DNA from 3 places in the Pseudarthrobacter sp. HLT1-7 genome. Region 1 is predicted to be linked to each of the others. Evidence: riboswitches for the same ligand, from Rfam matches in the RefSeq annotation. Region 1 holds a riboswitch; each other region holds the start of a gene.
What was found. Region 1 has a riboswitch for thiamine pyrophosphate ahead of AC50X6_RS08175 (bifunctional hydroxymethylpyrimidine kinase/phosphomethylpyrimidine kinase). Riboswitches for the same ligand answer to the same signal wherever they lie in the genome.
Positions count from the first base shown of each region.

Region 2: linked by a shared signal. The riboswitch ahead of thiC (phosphomethylpyrimidine synthase ThiC) and the one ahead of AC50X6_RS08175 (bifunctional hydroxymethylpyrimidine kinase/phosphomethylpyrimidine kinase) in region 1 are both predicted to bind thiamine pyrophosphate.
Region 3: linked by a shared signal. The riboswitch ahead of AC50X6_RS15530 (FAD-dependent oxidoreductase) and the one ahead of AC50X6_RS08175 (bifunctional hydroxymethylpyrimidine kinase/phosphomethylpyrimidine kinase) in region 1 are both predicted to bind thiamine pyrophosphate.

Region 1 covers NZ_JBWZCH010000006.1:158,075-165,438, reverse strand. Annotated here, with positions in the region: gene AC50X6_RS08175 (bifunctional hydroxymethylpyrimidine kinase/phosphomethylpyrimidine kinase) at 1-1,635, opposite strand, end outside; TPP riboswitch at 1,618-1,715, opposite strand; gene AC50X6_RS08170 (Rne/Rng family ribonuclease) at 1,859-5,116, opposite strand; gene AC50X6_RS08165 (vitamin K epoxide reductase family protein) at 5,590-6,261, shown strand; gene ndk (nucleoside-diphosphate kinase) at 6,404-6,823, opposite strand; gene AC50X6_RS08155 (DUF4233 domain-containing protein) at 6,869-7,345, opposite strand; gene AC50X6_RS08150 (bifunctional folylpolyglutamate synthase/dihydrofolate synthase) at 7,349-7,364, opposite strand, start outside.
Region 2 covers NZ_JBWZCH010000006.1:25,640-33,003, reverse strand. Annotated here, with positions in the region: gene trmD (tRNA (guanosine(37)-N1)-methyltransferase TrmD) at 1-587, opposite strand, end outside; gene rimM (ribosome maturation factor RimM) at 588-1,220, opposite strand; gene AC50X6_RS07405 (RNA-binding protein) at 1,351-1,593, opposite strand; gene rpsP (30S ribosomal protein S16) at 1,595-2,017, opposite strand; gene AC50X6_RS07395 (hypothetical protein) at 2,224-2,661, opposite strand; gene AC50X6_RS07390 (VOC family protein) at 2,910-3,785, opposite strand; gene AC50X6_RS07385 (GNAT family N-acetyltransferase) at 4,025-4,525, opposite strand; TPP riboswitch at 4,602-4,709, shown strand; gene thiC (phosphomethylpyrimidine synthase ThiC) at 4,705-6,525, shown strand; gene AC50X6_RS07375 (alpha/beta fold hydrolase) at 6,522-7,271, opposite strand; gene ffh (signal recognition particle protein) at 7,330-7,364, opposite strand, start outside.
Region 3 covers NZ_JBWZCH010000018.1:34,255-41,618, forward strand. Annotated here, with positions in the region: gene AC50X6_RS15505 (DUF3107 domain-containing protein) at 33-257, shown strand; gene AC50X6_RS15510 (hypothetical protein) at 332-634, shown strand; gene AC50X6_RS15515 (4a-hydroxytetrahydrobiopterin dehydratase) at 665-1,339, opposite strand; gene AC50X6_RS15520 (thiazole synthase) at 1,387-2,205, opposite strand; gene thiS (sulfur carrier protein ThiS) at 2,211-2,447, opposite strand; gene AC50X6_RS15530 (FAD-dependent oxidoreductase) at 2,444-3,802, opposite strand; TPP riboswitch at 3,796-3,929, opposite strand; gene thiE (thiamine phosphate synthase) at 4,294-5,001, shown strand; gene AC50X6_RS15540 (ferritin-like fold-containing protein) at 5,036-5,707, opposite strand; gene AC50X6_RS15545 (RNB domain-containing ribonuclease) at 5,749-7,260, shown strand.

The sequences.
Region 1 (7,364 bases):
CAGCCTCGGCGCGTCGAAGAACTCCACTTCGTGGCCGGCTGACTGACGGAAGGCCAGCGCCATGGCCTCCCGCTCATGCCCCGAGGCCAGCCGGGCCGCCGCATCCGTGTAGGCGATCGCCTGCCGGGTCGCGGCGGCAAATTCCTCATCGGCGTAGGCCCGCAGCCACACGGCATAGGGGTGCGCTTCCGGCGCCCCGGCGGCCAGGAACTGTCCGTGCAGGGTTTCCCCCACCTCGGCGTAGAGCCAGAAGCACGGCAGGACGGCGGCCACCAGCACTCCGTAGCTGCCGGAGACGGAGGCGGCCAGCAGATGGTCCACGTAGGACTTGGTGACCGGCCCCAGCCCCAGGTCTGCCGTGCGGGTGCTGAGCCAGTTCCGGTGCAACCCGGACTCGACCTCAAGGCAGTTCTGCGCGGAGCGCGCCCAAAAGAGTTGTTCGGCTTCGGTGGGCGCGATGGCCGCCGCCCGGGCCAGCACGCGGGAGTAGCCGTTGAGGTACCGGGCGTCCTGCGCCAGGTAGTAGGCGAAGTCTTTCTCCGGCAGCGTGCCGTCGGCCAGCGCCTTGATGAACTCCAGCCCGTAGATCGCCTCAAGGTCCGCGGCGGCGCTGTCCCGGAGGGCGGCGGCGAACTCGCCCTCCGCGGGCGCGTGGTGCCGCGGGCCGGCATGGTGCTGGGTCAGATGCTGCACGTGGTGGAAATGGTGGACCGGGCCGTTCCCGGTTCCGACGCCGAGACGCTCCGAATCGCGCAGCGCACCCGCCAGCCACGGTTTGACCTCGCGGAGCGCCGCCTCCCAGTCCCCCACACGGACCTGCACGGTGGCGATCGCCGAGGACAGCGAGCAGCCTGTGCCGTGGCTGTTGCGGGTGGGCACCCTCTCCCCCGGCACCACCACGACGTCCTGGCGCAGCAGTCCGCCGGTGTTGACGAGCGCATCGGGGCAGCCGCCGTCGACGCTATCGTCCCCCGGGCCGGCGACGGCGCCGGCACCACTGTCGAGGTGGCCACCTTTCACAAGGACCGTGGTGCCGGCCAGGGCGGCGAGCCGCTTGCCCTGGTCCAGGGCCTCGTCCCAGTCCGCGGCGACGGGTTCCCTGAGCAGAATCGCCAGTTCCGCAAGGTTGGGCGTGATGAGGTCCGCGTAGGGGAGCAGCTCGTGCAGGGCCGCCTCGGCCGACTCCTGCAAAAGCCGGTCTCCGCTCGTAGCCACCATCACCGGGTCAAGGACAACGACGCCGGGCCTTGTCTTTTCGAGCCAGCCGCGGACGGCGTCGATCACGTCGGCGTCCCCCAGCATGCCGATCTTGACGGCGTCGATACTGATATCCGCGCTGATCGCGTCCAGCTGAGCGGTCAGGAACGCCGCCGGCGGGACGTGGACGGCGCTGACGCCCCGGGTGTTCTGGGCGGTCAGGGCCGTGATCGCCGCCATGCCGTAGCCGCCGTGCGCCGCAATGCTCTTCAGATCGGCCTGGATGCCTGCCCCGCCGGAGGGGTCCGAGCCGGCGATGGCGAGCACGCGCGGGATCCTGGGCTCGGCGGTGCGCGGGGCGTGCGGCAGAAGTGCGGCCGCAAAAGTCGATACTTCTAAAGTGGGGACTGCAAAGGCGGATGAAGCCAAGAGAGACATCCCTTCGCCGGTGCTAACCGGACAGGTTCAACGGGTCTGGATCTCAGCCGGCTCGATGCGCGGCACCCCGTGTCAGTGCTTCAGCCTAGCCGTACCGCCCAACGAAGTCGCGTTAACGAAGTCGCGGGTGCTGCCCGGACCCTGCGCATCGCTACGCCGGGTCCGGACCGCACCCGCGACTTGCTGAACTGCTGCTCTACTGAAGTGCTGCCGTGTTGGGCTGTTACAGCTCCGACGCCGGTACGCCGACGCCGAGGATGATCGGCTGGTTCGCGGCCGGCTTCACTGCTGCCGGTGCGGCGGCGGGAGCCTTGGCCTCGTGCACTTCACCTGCTGCGGGCTGCGTGGCGGTCCCGCGGTGCTCCGCGGCCTCACGGTGTTCAACGGACGTCGCGTTGGCTGCACCCTGGGCACGGCTGGCGCTCCGGTTGCGGCGGCCGCGGCGGGCGCGGGAGGTGCCGGCCTCGGCTTCGGCCTCGGTCTGGGAACCGGGCCCCTGGACACGTCCCGGTCCGGTGCCGCCGGCGCGGGCCGGAGCCGCCGCAGCTGTCCGGCCTGTGGCCGGCTTGCTGTCGTCGGTTTCGCCCAGTTGGGCGAAGGCTTCGGTCAGCAGGTCCAGGGTCAGGGCCGTTGCCGGGGACTCGTCCGCGTGCTCGACGAACGGCAGCGCGACTTGCTCGCCGCCGAAGGTCAGCACGGCAGCGGGCCGTCCGGCAGCTTCCTCCGTGGCGGCGAACTGCGCGACGGCGTCGACGGCGGCCCGACGCGCCTCGGCGTCGGCCTGGCGGGTTCCGGCGTCGGCGTCCCCGTCGTGCAGGTGCGCGGCGTGCGCCGCTGCGGCAATATTCGCCAGGGCGGCGCGGGTTGTCTCGGCCTTGGCGTGGCGCTCGGCCTCGGTGGGCTCGGCGTGGACTGGTGCCTGGGCGGACTGGTCCTCCGCGCCCTGGCCGCCCCGGCCGCGGCGGCGGCCTTTGCGCTCGGTCCGTGCCGCGGGCTGGCTCTCGGTCCGCGGGACGTAGTGCTCGGCAGCAACCGTGTTGGCCCGGCGGTGCTCCACCGGCTCGTCGTGGGTGACAATGCCGCGGCCATCGCAGGTTTCGCACTGTTCGCCGAAGACTTCCAGCAGCCCGGTGCCCATCCGCTTGCGCGTCATCTGCACGAGCCCCAGCGAGGTCACCTCCGCCACCTGGTGCTTGGTCCGGTCACGGCCCAGGCACTCCACCATGCGGCGCAGCACGAGGTCGCGGTTGGACTCGAGCACCATGTCGATGAAGTCGATGACGATGATGCCGCCGATGTCGCGGAGCCGGAGCTGCCGGATGACTTCCTCTGCTGCTTCGAGGTTGTTCTTGGTGACGGTTTCCTCCAGGTTGCCGCCGCTGCCGGTGAACTTGCCGGTGTTGACGTCCACCACGGTCATGGCTTCGGTGCGATCGATCACGAGGGACCCGCCGGAGGGCAGGAAGACCTTGCGGTCCAGTGCCTTGTGGATCTGCTCGTCGATGCGCCAGGCTGCGAAGATATCCGCGTCCTTGGTCCACTTCTCGAGCCGGCCCACGAGGTCCGGAGCCACATACGTGACGTAGGCCTCGATGGTGTCCCAGGCTTCCTCGCCGGAGACAATCAGCTTGGAGAAGTCCTCGTTGAAGACGTCCCGGACCACCTTGATGGTCAGGTCCGGTTCGCCGTAGAGCAGTTCAGGGGCGAGCATCTTGGTCGACGTCGACTGGCTCTCGATCCCTTCCCACTGCGCACGGAGGCGGTTGATGTCGTGCGTGAGCTCTTCCTCGGACGCGCCCTCGGCCGCGGTGCGGACAATGACGCCCGCATCTTCCGGCAGGCGGTCCTTGAGGATCCGCTTGAGGCGGTTGCGTTCGACGTCGGGCAGCTTGCGGGAGATACCGGTCATGGAACCGCCGGGCACGTACACGAGGTAGCGGCCGGGCAGTGAGATCTGGCTCGTGAGCCGGGCGCCCTTGTGGCCCACCGGATCCTTGGTGACCTGGACGAGGACGGAGTCGCCGGACTTCAGCGCGTTCTCGATCCGGCGCTGCTTGCCCGCGAGGTTGACGGATTCCCAGTTGACTTCACCGGCGTAGAGCACGGCGTTGCGGCCGCGTCCGATATCAACGAAGGCGGCTTCCATGGAGGGCAGCACGTTCTGGACCCTGCCCAGGTAGACGTTGCCGATCAGGGAGTCCTGCTGGGTTTTGGAGACGAAGTGCTCGGCCAGGACACCGTCTTCCAGGACGCCGATCTGGATTCTGTCGTCGCGCTGGCGGACGATCATCTGGCGGTCCACGGACTCGCGGCGGGCCAGGAACTCCGCCTCGGTGATGACGGTGCGGCGTCGGCCGGTGTCGCGGGATTCGCGGCGGCGCTGCTTCTTGGCCTCGAGGCGGGTGGAGCCCTTGAGCGACGTGACCCGGTTGTTGACCGGAGCCTCGCTGGCCGCGCGCGGCGCACGGACACGGGTCACCGTGTTGGGCGGATCGTCGTCCTCCCCACCGGTCAGTTCCAGGTCCTGGTCACCCCGGCGACGGCGGCGGCGGCGGCGGGACGTCACGCCGTCGGCCAGCGTCTCCTCGGAACCTTCTTCGGTTTCCCCGGTGGAACCGTCGCCGTCGCCTTCCCCGTCGGGCTCGGTCTCAGTATCGGTCTCGGCGGTGCGGCTGCGGCCACGACGGCCACGGCTGCGGCGACGGCGGCGGCCGTCGCCATCTTCGCCTTCCTCGCCTTCTTCGTCTTCGGCTTCCTCCGCGGCGGCCGGTGCCGGACGGACGGCGGCGGTCAGGTCCGGGGCCTGGAAGATCATCGAGGTGACGGCACCGGGCTCCAGGAAGAGCGAGGAGGCTGCCGACGGCGATTCGGCCGGCGCCGCTTCTGCCTCCTCGGCGGCGGGGGCGGCGGCTGGGGCGGGGGCGGCGGCGGCTGGGGCGGGGGCGGCGGCGGCTGGGTCTGCTGTTGCAGGGGCGGCGGCTGCGACTTCCTCGGCTGCGGGGACGGGGGCTGGGGCGGCGGCTGCGACTTCCTCGGCTGCGGGGACGGGGGCTGGGGCGGCGGCTGCCTTGGCGCGGCTGGCGCGGCGTCGCACGGGCTTCTTCTCTGCCGGACCGGCAACGACGGCCCCGGCTGCGGGCACCTCGGCTGCGGCTACGGGTTCTGCGGCTACCGGTTCTGCTGCGGTCTCTTCGGCGAAGGCCGGGAGGGGCTCGGCCGGCGCGGCGGCCTTGCGGGCACGGGTGCGGCGGACGGGTGGCTTCTTGGCCTCAGGCGCAGGGGCGTCCCCGGCGCGAGCCTTGACCGGTGCCTCCGCGGCCGGTTCTTCCGCGGCCGGTTCTTCCGCGGCGGGCTCGGCAGAGGTTGCCTTGGGGAGTGCCCTGCGGCGGGTCCTGACGGGCCGCTTGGGTGGTGTGGCTTCTGCATTTTCTGCAGCAACTGCTAGTTCTTCGTTTCCGGCTACAACCTGGTCATTATCCATATGTGGCGACGCTCCTGCCCCTGACGTGCCGCCACATCCGGCACCCGTTAGGGCAATTATTGTCAACACCCGCAGGCATTGACAGAAGTCAATTGAATACCCTCAGGTTCGCACCGGCAGTGGGGTGCGGCAGCCCTGGCGGGCCGGCGGAATTGTTCTGAAACCCGTTGATCTACACACCACAACCAGGTGCCGACCAATGGCATTGCGGGATAGCCGGGATCAGAGGATCCGTAGCTCCCTGCTCATCATTGGCGGTCTTGGGAACAAAGTCGCCGGACCGGAATCCGGATGTGGATCGGGTTCCAGCCATGCTTATTGTCTCACAGGAGCCGTCAAAGAAGGCGTAAGCGGGGTGTCAAGCCCGCGGCGGAGGGCGGGACACGAGCTGCCGCAGGAGGTTCCCCGGCAAGGTTCAGGCTGCGGCGATACAATCAGGGCCAGAAGCACCCGACGCAAAGGACCCTCATTCCATGCCCAGCATCTCCAGTGCCCCCGGCGACGCGACCATCCAACGGCGGTCCCCCGGTTCCGCCGTCGCAGACCGGCCCCTCCCTCCGATGACCCGAGACCGCCCTTTTGCGTGGCTCCTGCTGATCACCGGCGTCGTCGGTTGGTTGGCCTCCGGAACCCTGGTGCTGGAGAAGCTTGAGGTCCTCAAGGATCCCAACCACGTGACCGTCTGCGACGTAAACCCGTGGATCTCCTGCGGCCAGGTGATGCAGACCTGGCAGGGTTCGCTCTTTGGTTTCCCCAATATGTTTATCGGCATCGTGGCGTTCGCCGTCGTCATAACCACAGGCATGGCCATGCTGGCCGGCGCCACGTTTGCCCGCTGGTACTGGCTGGGCCTGCAGGCCGGCGTGACGCTCGGCTTCGCCTTCGTGATCTGGCTCTGGTCCCAGGCGCTGTACTCCATCCACATCCTGTGCCCGTTCTGCATGATCGTCTGGGCGGCGATGATTCCGTTGTTTGTCTGGGTGACCGTCCGCAACGTGTCGCATGGCGTGATCCGGCTGCCGGCCGGCCCCACCCGGGTCCTGGCCGACTCCGGCTGGATCATCACGGCGCTGCTCTACGTCGCCGTGATCGCCTCGATCTTCTTCGCCTTCATCCAGGTCTTCATCGGGACCTCCGGCTACTGAGGAGACGGACGCCGGATAACCGCCTCGAGGTGAGAGTTAAGGCCCATGTTCACGTTGAACATGGGCCTTAACTCTCACCTCGGCGGGGAGCGTGTCCCGGGAGCGCGGCCCGGGAGCGTGTCCTGGGGCCGTGTCCGGGAACCTAGGCCTGGAACCAGATCTTGATCTCACGCTCGGCGGACTCCACTGAGTCAGAGCCGTGGACCAGGTTCTGCTGAACCTTCACCCCCCAGTCGCGGCCGAAGTCGCCGCGGATGGTGCCGGGGGCCGCCGTCGTCGGGTCCGTGGTGCCGGCGAGCGAGCGGAAGCCCTCGATCACACGGTGTCCCTCGAAGATCGCAGCCACGACGGGTCCGCTCAGCATGAATTCGACCAGCGGCTCGTAGAACGGCTTGCCGAGGTGCTCCTCGTAGTGCTGCTCCAGCAGTTCCCGGCTTGCATGGACCTTCTTGAGTTCGGCCAGGGTGTACCCCTTGGCCTCGATCCGGGCGATGATGCTGCCGGTCAGGTTCCGGGCGACGCCGTCGGGCTTGATCAGGACGAGGGTGCGCTCAATGCTCACAGTTGCTCCAATGGTGTGGGGTGTGGGGTGGAATTAGTCTACGGGTCAGCGGGTCTGGGCTCCGGAGCCGGGCTCCGGTTCCGGACCGGGGCCTGCCGGATGGGCCGTATCCCAGGCGGCCTGCTCGCGTTCGCGCTGCGCGGCCTCGCGGTCGATCCGGATTCCGGTGCGGATGCCGTACCACCAGGCCACCGCGAAGAGGCCGCCCACCAGGAACATCGCCGGTTCCAGGATGCCGGTGAGGATCAGCACCAGCTGCAGGATCCAGCCGACGCCCACCCCCCAGGGCCTGGAGACAACGGCGCAGGTCAGGACGTACACGAGGCACAGCGTGAACCCGACCCCGAAGATCAGGACCGGCGGGAATTCGTCCCGCCGCAGCCCGAAGACCGTGAGGGTGCCGAAGAGCACCACAAAAGCTTCCAGCAGCAGGACCGTCGAGGCAAACATGGCCTTAGTGGAGCGGCGCTTCTTGGGCATGCCCGGGCGCCAGTCGCGCTGGGCTTTGGTGAGTTTCGCCATGGCTTAGGCGTCCGCCTTG
Region 2 (7,364 bases), 130 kb from region 1:
GAGGGTTTGGTGTAGACGGGGTACTCCAGCAGCCCGTCCGCATGGGATTCCTCCACGAGGGATTCGGGATTGCCGACGACGCCGGGCAGCAGCCGGCCGATGGCCTCCACCATGGCCAGCACGGCCACTTCGCCGCCGTTGAGGACGTAGTCCCCCAGGCTCACGGGCCGCACGGTGAAGTGGCCGGCGGCCCATTCCAGCACCCGTTCGTCGATGCCCTCGTAACGTCCGCAGGCGAAGACCAGCCGGTCCTCCCCGGCGAGTTCATGGGCCGTGGCCTGGGTGAACCGCTCCCCCGCCGGCGACGGCACAATGAGGACCGGTTTGGCCGCCGCGTTGGGCCCGGCCGCGGGCGGCCGGGCAGCGGCCACTGCGGCCAGGGCCTGGGCCCAGGGCTCGGGCTTCATGACCATGCCGGCGCCGCCGCCGTACGGGGTGTCATCCACGCTCCGGTGCCGGTCCGTGGTGAAGTCCCGGAGGTCGTGGACGTTCAGCTCCAGCAGCCCGTCCTGACGGGCCTTACCGATCAGCGAGAGCGCCAGGGGTGCCAGATAGTCCGGGAAGATGCTGACGACGTCGATCCGCATTTAGGCGTTGTTCCCGGTGCCGGCGCCTTCTTCGGCCGTGCTGCCGTCCGCAGACTTCGCGACGCCTGTTGACTTCGCGGCTCCGGCGGACTTCGCCGTGTCAGCGGACCCGGCGTCGTCGTCGGCGTTGACCTCAAAGAGTCCCGGCGGCGGGGTCACGAGGATGAAGCCTTCTCCGACGTTGACCTCGGGGACAATCTGCTCCACGAAAGGGATCAGGACTTCGGTGCCGTCGTTCGCGGTGACCACGATCAGGTCCTGGACCGGGAGGGTGTTCAGGCCGGAGACTTTGCCCACCACCGTGTCACCGACGCGGACGTCAAGGCCAACGAGTTCGTGCTCGTACCAGCCCTCGTCGTCGTCATCGTCGTCGAGGTCTTCGGTTTCCACAAACAGCTTCGCGCCGCGGACGGTTTCCGCTTCGTTGCGGGTCTCGATCTCCTCGAAGGCGAGCAACAGGATGTCCTTGTTCCAGCGGGCGCTGATGATGGTGAGCGGTCCGGCTGAGGCGGGTTCCACCACGAACCGGGTGCCCGGGACGAAGCGGTCCCCGGGTGCGTCGGTGAGCACCTGGACGGTTACTTCGCCGCGGATGCCGTGGGGCTTGCCGATTCGTGCCACCTGAAGCTGCATCTGTTCCTCTGTTCGGGGTTGGTGATTCCGTGCCGGCCTGTTGCCGGCTGGATGTACGGGGAAAACAGTCCGGCCCCTCCACCATTATCTGGTGAAGGGGCCGGGCTCAAGACAAGTGGTGCTGGAAGCGTTACCGGCGGCGGTCGGTGTCGACGACGTCGACCCTGACCGGCTCGCCGTCCGCCAGCGCTGCCACCACAGTGCGCAATGCGCGTGCGGTGCGGCCCTGGCGTCCGATCACCCGTCCGAGGTCGTCCTCATGAACGCGCACCTCGAGGGTGTCCCCGCGGCGGTTGTTCTTCGCACTGACCTTGACATCCTCAGGGCTGTCAACGATCCCGCGGACCAGGTGTTCGAGCGCTTCTGCCAGCAAGTTACTCAGCCTCGGTGGTCTCTGCTGCGGCGTCGGCGGGGGCCTCGGCTGCGTCGTCCTTCTTGGCCTTCTTGGTGATGGCTTCCGGGATGATCACGGAACCCTTTTCCGGGGTAACAAAGGCAGGCTTGGGAGCCTTGGTCTTCAAGGTGCCCTCCTGGCCCGGGAGACCCTTGAACTTCTGCCAGTCACCCGTGATCTTGAGGATCGCGGCAACCTGCTCGGACGGCTGTGCGCCGACGCCGAGCCAGTACTGGGCACGGTCCGCGTCGACCTCGATGTACGAGGGCTCTTCGGTCGGGTGGTACTTGCCGATCTCTTCGATGGCACGGCCGTCACGCTTGGAGCGTGCGTCCATGACGACAATGCGGTAGTACGGTGCGCGCATCTTGCCGAAGCGCTTAAGGCGAATTTTTACGGCCACTTTAGTGGTCACTCCTGTTTCTAAAACGGGGTCGATCCCGGCGTTCTGCACCCGTGGGGCGGGCCATACTAGGGGGCTCTAAAAGGACAAGATCCGGACGCGGAGAGAGGGGCCACGCAGATCAAGTACCCGTCCATTGTGCCAGATCAGCGCGGGGATTTCGACTTGACACCCGCAGCCTCTCCATTTTGCCGCCTAACGGCCTGTCAGGACGTCCAAACATACAGCCCGGACTTGGTGGCGGGATCGACGCCGGCAGCAAGTTCGGCGAGCTGCCGGACGTAGCGGGCGGCCTGGTCCACACCGAAGGGCATGTCCTCCTCGGCGGCCCAGCTTTCAGCCACGTCCGCCAGGACGTCGCCTTCACCTTCGGTCTCGTAGCTGAGGAGATCGGCGAGGGCCCGGAGCATAGCCGGCGGGACGCCGAGCAGGGAGTCGCTCGCCACGTCCACCATCGCGAGCCCGTAGTCGGCACCGGCGGCGTGGACGGCGGTCCCGGCCAGGTCACCCAGCCGTTCGACTTCGAAGTCACTGATGTCCGGGATCCGGACGGACCCCTCCCCGGCGGCATCCCCGCCGTCGAGGGCGGCCGCGCGCTTGAGGGCTTCATCGTGGGTGGAGACAAAGATTTCGGTGAATCCCATGGATCTCGTCCTTATGTTCGGCGGCGCTGGTCCGCTGTTTTCGGCGTCGCTTCAGCCTAGTCGCTTCAGCCCTGCCCCGCCGAGGACTGGACATGCCCCCGGTGTCGACGGCGAAAAATGGACATGTCCTCACCTCACCCTGAGCAATGGACATACAGCCACTATGTCCATTTCCGGCCGCACGCGGTGGACATGTCCCAGAGACAACTGCGGCCGTGGGTAACTGCAGTGGGGATTCCCGCGGCGGCTCAGCGAACGGCCACGCGGATGCGGTTGCGCCACGGGTCCTCAAAACGCAGTTCGGCGCCGGTGTGGTGGGACTCCACTCCCGCGGTCTTGAGGCGGTCGGCGAGGGCGCCCACATCGTCGCCGGCCGGCACCTCGATCAGCACCTCGCCGAGGCCCAGGGTGTCCCGTCGGGGTCCGGCGCCGCGGCTGTTCCAGACGTTCATGGCCATGTGGTGGTGGTAACCGCCGGCCGAGACGAACAGCGCCTGCCCATGCCAGCCCGCCGTCTTTTCGAACCCGAGGGTTCCGACGTAGAAGTCCTGGGCTGACTGGACGTCGCCCACCTGCAGGTGGACGTGGCCGATGCCGGCGTCGGCGTCGCGCTGCCCGGCCACGGATTCCTCGGTGAGGAACTCGTCGAGGTAGCGCTGCGGCGGGAGGGCCAGGCTGTCCATGACCACGTTTCTGCCGTCCCAGGACCACGCATCGCGGGGACGGTCCCAGTACAGCTCGATCCCGTTTCCTTCGGGATCGGTGAAATAGAAGGCCTCGCTCACGAGGTGGTCCGCGCTGCCGGTGAAGGACTGGGGCTCATACTGGGCGGCGGTGGCGACAGTCGCGGCCAGAGAAGGTTGGTCCTCGAACAGCAGCGCAGTGTGGAAGAGGCCGGCTTCGCCGCGGGACGGGACGCTGAGCCCGGGCGCCGGGGCGAGGTGGACCAGCGGCTTCTGCCGACGTCCGAGGTACAGTCCGCCGTCCTGCTCGGCCACGATGTCCAGGCCGAGGGCGCGCTGGTAGTAGTCCGTCATGAGCAACAGGTCGCCGACCTTGAGCATCACGGTGCCCATGGTGAGTTCGGCGGGAAGAAGATCCCGGGTGCTGGCTGCTGCAGTCATGTGATCGCTCCGGTGCTTAGGCGGCCATCGACCTTCGATGACCTGTTCACTAGGATAATTACTTGAAGCTTCAATTTATTCCTGTGCCCGCCTCTGTTCCTGGCGGACCGGTTTTCCGCGCAGCACGCTGTGCTTGAGCTCGTGCAGCGTGGCCAGGCTGCTGCGGGGCCGCCGGGGCGGCGTCCGAGGAGGGTTCCGGCGTTCCGATCCGTGACGGCCTGCTGGTCATGGCCTGAAGCTTAAAGCCATATCCGCATCGCGATCCGCCGGCCCAGGGCATCCAGCCCCAGCTTCGCCTCGCGGGCACGCAGTGCCGCCAGCGCCTTCCCTGGCTCGGCAACTTCCTCGAAGCCGCAGCTCGCGTAAAACGGAGCGTTGAACGGAACGTCCGCAAAAGTACAAAGCGACATCGACTCATAGCCACGGCCCCTCGCCGCGTCGATGGCCGCCTCAACAAGGGACCGTCCGATCCCGCGCCCGGCAAAGTCGGGATACACCGAAAGTTGTTCCAGGTGCGCCTGGCCGCCGACTTCGTCAACGCGGGCGAAACCCACGGGCGGGTTTCCGGCGACCAGCATAAAAAGCGGCTCAATCGGCGTCGCCAGCTCCGGGGCCGGAAGCACGTGGTGCGCTAACTCCGATGCGAGGAGACGGTCGGCCGCTGCCTCGAGAACCGGCAGCGCCGCGAGGTCTTCCGGCGTCGCCGTCCTGACGCGGGGCACGGCCCTGGGTTGAGTCACGATGCCACGCTAGCACCGCGGCCTCCCTCGGCGCCGTCACACGCGGCCGGGCGCCGAAGCCCTGTGATAGCTTCGTCTACGACCACACGGGTGCCCTTGCAGGGGCTGAGATCGGGCTGAAGCAGCTTGCGACCGTTGAACCTGTCCGGGTAATGCCGGCGAAGGAAGTGAGTATTTCCGTGAATACGCAATTGACACAGCACAGCCACGTCCAAAATCAGCCAGGCCAATGTCAGCCCACGGCCCCCACCCAGTCGCTGAAATCCCGCTCTCTGGCGTTTACCACGGATGACGAGCACGGCATCCGCGTCCCGGTGACGGAAATCAAGCTGGCGGATTCACCGGGCGGCGTAGCGAATCCGCCGTTCCGGGTGTACCGCACCGCCGGTCCCGGGAGCGATCCGGTCCGGGGGCTGGAGCCGTTCCGCGGCCCCTGGATCGAGGCCAGGGCGGACACCGGACCCTACACCGGCCGGGAACGGACCCTGCTCGACGACGGAAAGTCGGCCGTGCGCCGGGGCGCCGCGTCGGCCGAGTGGCAGGGCACGCGCCCGGTCCCGCGCCGCGCCGTCGACGGCCGGACGGTGACCCAGATGCACTACGCCCGCAACGGCGTCGTCACGCCTGAGATGCGGTTCGTCGCGCTGCGCGAGAACTGCGACGTCGAACTGGTCCGCTCCGAACTGGCGGCGGGGCGCGCCATCATTCCCAGCAACGTCAACCATCCCGAATCCGAGCCGATGATCATCGGCAAAGCCTTCCTGGTGAAGATCAACGCCAACATCGGCAACTCGGCCGTGACCAGCTCCATCGCGGAGGAAGTCGACAAGCTCCAGTGGGCCACGCAGTGGGGCGCGGACACTGTGATGGATCTTTCCACCGGCGACGACATCCACACCACCCGGGAATGGATCATCCGCAACTCTCCCGTACCCATCGGCACGGTGCCGATCTACCAGGCGCTGGAGAAGGTCAACGGCGAGGCCAATGCCCTCACATGGGAGATCTTCCGGGACACCGTGATCGAACAGTGCGAGCAGGGGGTGGACTACATGACCATCCACGCCGGGGTGTTGCTGCGCTATGTGCCGCTGACGGCCAACCGGGTCACCGGAATTGTCTCCCGCGGCGGCGCGATCATGGCGGGCTGGTGCCTGGCCCACCACCAGGAGAACTTCCTCTACACCCACTTCGGTGAGCTGTGCGAAATCTTTGCCCGCTATGATGTCGCGTTTTCGCTCGGGGACGGGCTGCGGCCGGGGGCGACGGCGGACGCGAACGATGCTGCCCAGTTCGCCGAGCTGGACACCCTGGCCGAACTCACGCAACGTGCCTGGGAGTATGACGTGCAGGTCATGGTGGAGGGCCCCGGACACGTACCGCTACACCTCGTCCGGGAAAACGTGGAACGCCAGCAGGAACTCTGCAAGGGCGCCCCCTTCTACACGCTGGGGCCGTTGGTCACCGACATCGCGCCGGGCTACGACCACATCACCTCGGCGATCGGGGCCACGGAGATTGCCCGCTACGGCACCGCGATGCTTTGCTACGTGACACCCAAGGAACACCTCGGACTGCCCAACAAGGACGATGTGAAGACCGGTGTGATCACGTACAAGATCGCAGCCCATGCAGCCGATCTCGCCAAAGGCCACCCCGGCGCCCACGAACGTGACGATGCCCTGTCCAGGGCCCGCTTCGAATTCCGCTGGCGGGACCAGTTCGCGCTGTCGCTGGACCCGGTCATAGCCGAGGCGTTCCACGACGAGACGCTGCCGGCGGAACCGGCCAAGACGGCACATTTCTGTTCCATGTGCGGGCCGAAGTTCTGTTCGATGCGGATCAGCCAGGACATCCGGGACGAATTCGGCTCAGCGGACTCCCAGGCGGCCCTCGCCGGAATGGCCGCAGGGATGCGGGAGAAGAGCAAGGAGTTCCTGGCCTCCGGCGGCAAGGTCTATTTGCCGGAGCCTTCCGTGGGCGGACCCCCGGCCGTTTAGGACGCCTGGGCGTGCTGGCGCCGCCTGACCCCGGCGATGAACGCCCGGATGAGCCGGTTTCCCTCAGCAGAGTCCTGGGGCCGGTGCCCGCCCGCCGCGGTGCGGTGCAGGGCACCGGTTTCCCGCAGGTAGCCGGCGATCTCTTCATACAGCGGTTCCCAGCCGCCGGTCAGGACCAGGGTGGGCACGCCGGGGACGATCTGCAGCGGGGCTTCCCAGGGCGGCGCCTGCAGCCGCAGCCGGCGGGCCTCCCGCTGGTCTTCCGGGTCCGGGGAACCAAGGGTTGCCTGCGCCGGAGTGTGGGCCGCAAACACCCGGCGGACGAACTCGCGGTGGAAGTCCTCATCGCTGAGGTGCCGGCGGACCTCGAAAAGCGGCTGCATCAGGGCGCGGTGCGCGGCCGTCGCCGGAAGTTCCGCGGTGAGCGAGAGGCAGGCCGGTTCCACCAGCGTCAATGAGTGCACCAGATCCGGGCGTTCGACGGCGGCCATCATCGCGGCGATGGCACCCTGGGAATGCGCCACCACGTGGCCGCCGGCCTCGCCGCGGCCGTCGTCGGCCAGGGCACCGAGGACGATGGCGGCGTCGGCGGCGAAGTCCGTTTCCAGCGGCTCGGCGGCGGGGTCATAGCCGTGCCGGCGCAGGAACAGCGCGTCGTAGTTCAGCGCCATTCCGTGCTGTTTCGGCCACGCGGCAGCGCCGAAGCTGCCCGCTCCGTGGACGAAGACTACGCGCTGCTTGAACATGGTCCAACCCTATGACACCGGTCCGAGGACGGGCCGCCGACATCTCGGCCGGCAGCGCCTATTTGCTGCCGCCAAGGAACTTGTCAAAGCCTT
Region 3 (7,364 bases), on a different contig from region 1:
TATTCGACTTTGATTGGCTTGGAGGCCTTGCTGTGGAAGTAAAGATCGGCATTCAGAACATCGGCCGCGAAATTGTGCTGGAATCCGCCCAGGATGCAGATGCCGTGGCCAAGGTTGTCGGCGAGGCCATCGCCAAGGGCACCGAGCTCCGCCTGACGGACGAAAAGGGCCGCCAGATCATCATCCCGGCGAACGTCCTGGGTTATGTGGAAATCGGTGCCGAGGAAACGCGCCGTGTAGGTTTCGGCGCGCTCTAGTCCCCCGCCCGCGACTCAGGCCCGCGCAGCATTGCCGCGAGGCCCTGTCCCCAGATCCGTTAGGAGTCCGAAAAATGCTTTCCCTGATCGTAGTTGCCATGGTGACCGTGGCCGCGGGGTTCGTGGTCTGGGCCAATGACAAACGGCATGCCAAGTACGGCATCAGCGTGCCCGCCGGAGTCGCCCTCGCCGTCGGCCTGCTGAGCTGGATCATCCTTGTGGCGGCCGGGCTTGGCTACCAGCCGGGGCTGACCTGGATCCCGTGGATCCTGCCGATGGTGTTCGGTACCGGCGCCGCCGCTGCGGCGGTCCTGTACCTCGGCAAGCACCGCACCAGCCAGGATACCGCCCGGCTCACCGCCATCCTGCGCCTCTAACCGGGGTCCGGCCATCGGGCTGCCGGGGGTCTATCCCGACGGCAGGTCCGGTCCGTGGCCCTCCTCGGTGGCGAGGCAGAACCGGTTGCCCTGCACATCCGTGACCACCACCCAGCCGGGTGCGTGGTCACGGTTCATTAACGCCCCGGTGGCTGCCGTCTTCTCCAGCACAGGCCCGGACTCGGCCGCGCTGCGGTGGACGTCGAGGTGGAGCCGGTTGGCGTTGGGCGCGGAGTTCTCCTGGAACCAGAGGGCCGGGCCGCGCCCGAACGGGTCAACGAGATTGCCGTACCTGCCCTTGCGGTAGCCGAGGGCCACCCGCCAGAGCCCGGCAATCGCCGCCGGATCCGCAGAATCGATAGCCACCTCCACTGTCCGGTACAGGCCCGGCTCCGCGGCAGCGCCGAGCCCCGCTGCCGCCGCGCTGGCCGCGCCCGCGGCGGCGACGTCCCGCGGCGTGACTTCGTCTCCGGCGTCGTGCGAGCTGTACCGAAGGAACACCCTGGTGTAGCGCCAGTCCAGGTCGGGGTGGTGGTTTTGTTCGTCGGCCACGCGTCCGACGGCGGCGATCAACTCGAGCGCGGCAGCCGGCGTCGGCGCCTTGTAGACCGTCACCAGCCCGCCGAGGCGGTACCTCCAGTCCGGCAGGCCCGCCAGGGCGGCATCGATCCGGCTTCGGCTGAGAACATCGTCCGTGGCTGCCATAACTGCTCCTTTGCTGGTCCGGATCTGCCGGCCCGGGCAGAGAATTCCTAAAGTAACTCGGCCCGGCCTTCCATGGCAGATGACGCCAGCGCGTGCTCCCGGCGCGGGATCCTGCCGGCCTTTTTCGCCAGCCTACCGGCGATCACCGCATGCTTGAAGGCCTCACCCATCAGCGCCGGATTCTGTGCCCGGGTCACGGCAGTGGCCAGCAGCACGGCATCACAGCCGAGTTCCATGGCCAGGGCCGCGTCCGAGGCGGTCCCGATTCCGGCGTCCAGGACCACGGGAACGGAAGCGCGGGAGACGATCAGCTCGATGTTGTGCGGGTTGAGGATGCCCAGCCCGGTGCCGATCGGCGCGCCGAGCGGCATCACGGCGGCGGCGCCGAGGTTCTCCAGCCGCAGGGCCAGCACGGGGTCGTCGTTGGTGTACGCAAAAACCTTGAAGCCGCGGCCTACGAGCTGCTCGGTGGCGTCCACCAGTTCCACGGCATCCGGCAGCAGGGTGTTCTCGTCGGCAATCACCTCAAGCTTCACCCAGTCCGTTTCCAGCGCCTCGCGGGCCAGCTCGGCGGTCAGCACGGCGTCCCTGGCGGTGAAGCAGCCCGCAGTGTTCGGCAGCACCCGGATGTTCCGGTCCACGAGCAGCTGGAACAGCGAGCCGGCCTCGGCGGGCGAGTAGCGGCGCATGGCCACCGTGGTCAGTTCCGTGCCGGACGCCAGGAGCGCGGCCCCGAGGCCTGCCAGGCTCGGCGCCCCGCCGGTGCCCATGATCAGCCGCGATCCCAGCTGCACGCCGTCCACCGTGAACGGATCGTTGATGCCCGCGGATACTCCCGGGGCCGCTGCACGGGTGGTTGCTTCCATGTTCCTCATCCTCCCTGTACCGCCGTGACCAGCTCGACGTCGTCGCCGTCGGCGAGCGCGGTGCCGTGCCACTGGCTGCGGGGCACCACCTCGGCGTTGCGGGCCACCGCTACACCGAGCTTCCTGCCGTCCGCGGACTGGCCGTTCGGGGCCAATTTCCGGCCGGTGACCCGGCTGACCAGGGTGCTGACGGAGGCGCCGTCGGGGAGCTTGTGCTCCGTTCCGTTGAGTCTGATGTTCATACCGTTTCCTTGCTGTGCTCTGGGCGGGTGCGGCTGTCGTGGGGGCGGGTTGTTGGGGAGCCGGCGGAGAACCGGTCGGGCCGGAAGCGCGCCCAGCGCGGGTCCGCGGTGCCGTCCAGCAGCTGCCGGCAGATCTCTGCGGCCGCAGGGGTCAGCAGGATGCCGTGCCGGAAGAATCCGGTGGCGATAATCAGGCCTCCGACGTCCCCGTCGCGGTCCGGGGCCCGGTCCCGCACCCGGCCCAGCAGCGGAGCGTTGTCCGGCGTCCCGGGCCGTGCCCTGGCGGTGGCCTCCAGCAGCTCCAGTTCGGCGACGGCGGGGAGTAATTGTTGCGCGTCCCGCAGCAGCTGGTAGACGCCCCCGGCGGAGACGGCGTCGCCTGCGGAGCCCCCATCGGCGGGAGCGTCCTCACGCTGGGTCGCCCCGATCACCACAGTGCCATCCTCCCGCGGGACGATGTAGACGGGCACCCCGCGGACCAGGCCGCGCACTGTCGAGCCCAGCAGCGGCCGCAGGTGGGCGGGCACCCGGAGCCGGAGGATGTCTCCGTGGACCGGCCGGAGCGGAAGGTTCAGCCCGGCAGGCAGTCCGGCCAGCCCGGCGGCGCCCAGCCCGTTTGCCACAACCGTTTCCCCTGCCCGGACCGTCCCGCCGCCGGCCAAACCGACTCCGCTGACGCGTCCGCCCTCCCAGAGCAGCCCTACGGCGCGGCGGGGAACAGCGGAGTACCGGCTATCTGCCGCCAGCAGCGCCGCGATCCGGGCAAGCAGCCGGCGCGGGTCCACCTGATGGTCGGCGCGGATGTCGAACGCGCAGGAGATCCCCGGGCTGAGCAGCGGTTCGCGTCCGCGCGCCCCGCGGACGGTCAACGGCTCCACGGTCAGTCCGCAGGACTGCTGCACGGTCCGGAGGTCCGTGAGCGCCCGGCGGTCGGCGGCGTCGGCCCCAATGACAAGGGTCGACGTCGTGAGGTAGCCGGTGGCCGTTCCGGTTTTCCAGGTTCCCCCGGGGAGACCGGTTCCCCCGGGGTCCCCAGGGTTCCCGGCGCTGCCGTCGAGTCCGGCGGCGAAGCCAGGCCACAGGCGGGAGGACTCGAGCATGAGTTCCAGGAGGCCTTCCTCCCGGTAGTGGAGTTCGCTCACGGGGGCCAGCATGCCCGCGGCGGCGAAGCTGGCGCCGCTGCCGGGGGCGTCGTCGATCAGGGCGACGGACCGGCCCGATTGCCTCGCGGCCCAGGCGATGCCGTGGCCCACCACGCCGCCGCCGATCACGGCAACGTCGTAAAAATTCCCGGCGGTGGCGTCATGACCGGCGTCGTCAGACACGGGAGCAGCTGAGGCGGATGGTGTGCCCATCAAGGATTCCTTCCCTACGCCGGTACTAGCCGGATCAGGTCAAGCGGTCGGCTCTGACGCCCTCTCAGCCCCTCCGGCGCCGAACGCCAGTGGCGGTCGGTTGCGGCGGGCTCCCGCGGTATGGCCCCAGTTTAGGGGAAGTGGTGGGCATTTTCGTTAGTTCCTCGTAGGTCCGGACGAGGGGCGCGCTGGCCGGGCGCGCTGACGCGTCCGGGCTCATGGACATGCCCCGCGCCGGGTCCAGCGGATGGACATAGTGTCATTTTGCCCAGTCCAAGGTGCGAAGAATGGGCATGTCCCCCGCGGACTGGACACCCGCCCGAAGGGACATGCCCCGCGCCGGGGCCAGCGGATGGACATAGTGTCATTTTGCCCAGTCCAAGGTGCGAAGAATGGGCATGTCCCCCGTTGCCTTCTCCGCCGCGGCACGAAAGGCCCAGGCTCAGCCCAACCCCAGACGAACCAGCGAAAACGACTACTAGTCTGGGAGCATGAGCAAGGATGCCGTCCACACCACCGCCCGCCTGTACCTGTGCACCGACGCCCGCAAGGACCGCGGCGACTTTGCAGCCTTCGTTGATGCCGCCTTTGCCGGCGGCGTCGATATCATCCAGCTGCGCGACAAGTCCATCGAGGCGGCCGAGGAACTGGAGCTCCTGGAGGTGCTGCACCAGGCCGCCCACCGTCATGGCCGGCTCTGGGCGGTCAATGACCGGGCGGACATTGCATCGCTGTCAGGGGCGCCGGTATTCCACATCGGGCAGAAGGACCTCCCGCTTGCGGCGGCCCGGACCTTCCTCGGCGAGGGCGCCGTGATCGGGCTCTCCACGCACAGCCCCGACCAGGTGGACGCCGCAATAGCGGCCTCCACCGGCCGCGGCAGGCCGGACTACTTCTGCGTGGGACCCGTGTGGGCCACCCCCACGAAGCCGGGGCGCGCCGCCGTCGGGCTGGATCTGGTGCGGTACGCCGCGGAGACGATCCGCCGGGCCCGGTCCGGAAACAACGGCACGGACGACGGCACCGCCAACGGAACCATGCCGTGGTTCGCGATCGGCGGCATCGACCTGGGCAATGTGGAGCAGGTAGTGGCGGCCGGCGGCCGCCGGATCGTCGTGGTCCGGGCGATCACCGAGGCCGATGACCCCGCGGACGCCGCCCGCGCCCTGCTCGACGCGCTCGACGCCGCGGAGGCCTGAGCCGGGCCTCTCGGGGAAGAGTCCTGATAAGGACCTAACCGGTCAACCCCAGCTGCTTCATCCGGCTCGAGTGCCCGGCCGCGAGTTCGGCCCTCAGCCCGCGGATCTGTTCCTCTGACTGTTCCGCGTCCACGCCGATCAGGCCGCCGAGGAACGTAAGCCCGGCGCTCACCCGCTGAGCCTGGGTCAGGGCCTCCCCCAACAGCCGCCTCGCCCAAAGTGCCAGCCGCGACGCCAGCCGTGGGTCATCGTCCAGGGCCGCCCTGAGGAGCTCGCGCAGCACCGCCGTCGCCGCTTCATCGGACTGGATCCGCTCCACCAGCTCCCGGGTCGAGCCGTCGACGTGGCGCGACACGGCGCGGTAGAAATCGGCGGAGACCGTGTCGATTACGTAGGCCTTCATCAGCGATTCGAACCAGTCCGCCGGGCGCGTGCGCTCGTGGAAGTGGTCCACGGACGGCTGGAAGGGCAGCATGGCGGCCTCCGCGTCGAGGCCCAGTTCCTCCAGCCGTGCGCTGACCAGTTCGTAGTGCTGGAACTCGGTCACAGCGATCCGGCCGAGCACCGCACGGTCGTGGAGGGTGGGCGAATACCGGGCATCGGAGGACAGCCGCTCGAAGGCCGACAGCTCGCCGTAGGCCATCGCACCGAGCAGATCCCTCAGGAAACTGTTGTAACGCGCGGGATCGGACGGGGATGCACTCATGATCCAAGACTAATCGCGGGAATCGGGCTACTCTGATTTTCGTGTCCCATCATCGCCTGACGCCCAGCATCCACCAGCAGCAGAACCAGCTTGCCGCGGCGCTGACCACGCTGCGCACCACGCTGGAGCTGCCGGGACCCTTTCCCGAGGACGCACTCCGGGAAGCCAAGGAGGCCGTGGCCGGGCATGAGCTGCCGGAGTTGAATTTCACCCACATCGAGTTTGTCACCATCGATCCGGAGTCCTCCACCGACCTGGACCAGGCGCTCTTCATCGACCGCTCCGGTGACGGTTACAAAGTGTTCTATGCCATCGCCGATGTCCCCTCCTTTGTGGCCCCCGGCGGGGCGCTCGACGCCGAAACCCGCCGCCGCGGCCAGACCTTCTACACCCCGGGCGGCCGGATCCCGCTGCACCCGGAGGTCATCAGCGAGGCAGCCGGCAGCCTGCTCGCCGGACAGCTGTGTGCGGCCTTCGTCTGGGAATTCGAGCTCGATTCCGCCGCCGAGGTCGCTGCGGTCCTGGTGCGCCGGGCGCAGGTCCGCAGCCGCGCCAAGCTCAGCTACAAGGGTGTGCAGGCCGAGCTCGACGCCGGCACCGCGGCCCCCGTGCTGCAGCTGCTCAGGGAAGTGGGGATCAAGCGGGTGGAGCTGGAACGGCTCCGCGGCGGCGCCAGCCTGAACATGCCGGAACAGGAAATCGAACAGCTGCCCGACGGCGGCTACCGGATCGTGGCGGTCCCGCCGCTGCCGGTGGAGGACTGGAACGCCCAGATTTCGCTGATGACAGGGATGGCGGCGGCCCGGATCATGCTCGAAGGCAAGGTCGGGATCCTGCGCACCATGCCCGCCCCGGATGAGAGCTCCCTGGCGCACTTCCACCGGCAGACCCGGGCCCTCGGCAAGCCCTGGGACGGGGAGATGAGCTACGGCGAGTACCTGCGCACCCTTGACCCCACGGACCCGCAGCAGCTGGCGATCGTGCACTCGGCCGGTATGCTCTTCCGCGGCGCCGGCTACACCCCCTTTGACGGGACGGTACCGGACGCCGCCGTCCAGGCCGCCATTGGCGCCGCCTACGCCCACTCCACCGCACCGCTGCGCCGGCTGATCGACCGCTTTGTGCTGGTCATCTGCGAGGCGCTCAGCAATGGCACCGACGTCCCGGCCTGGGCCCGCGAGGCCCTGCCCTCCCTTCCTTCGATCATGGCCGCGTCGGACCAACTGGCCGCGAAGCTGGAGCGCCTCTCGCTGGACACCGTCGAGGCGGCGCTGCTGATCAACCACATTGGCCAGGAATTTGATGCCGTCGTTATTTCCGGGTCCAAGCCAACCAAGCCCGTCAAAAACGGGAAGAACGGAAACGGGAACGGGAACGGGGCGTCCGGAAAGGCAAACGGGAACGGCGGAAGCCCCTCCGGGATCGTGCAGATCGCGGATCCCGCGGTCACGGCGCGTTGCCCCGGCGAACTGGAACCCGGCACCCAGGTCCGGGTCCGGATCGTGTCCTCCGATATCACCACCCGTGAGGTCCGGCTGGAGCTCGCGGGCTGAGGCTCCGCGGCGCTCACGTGCGCAATTTCCGCCGTGACGGGGCCGCAGCGGCACGGCCAGTCAAGATTCCGGGCTGCGTACAGCTAGACTGGGAGGGTAGAGAT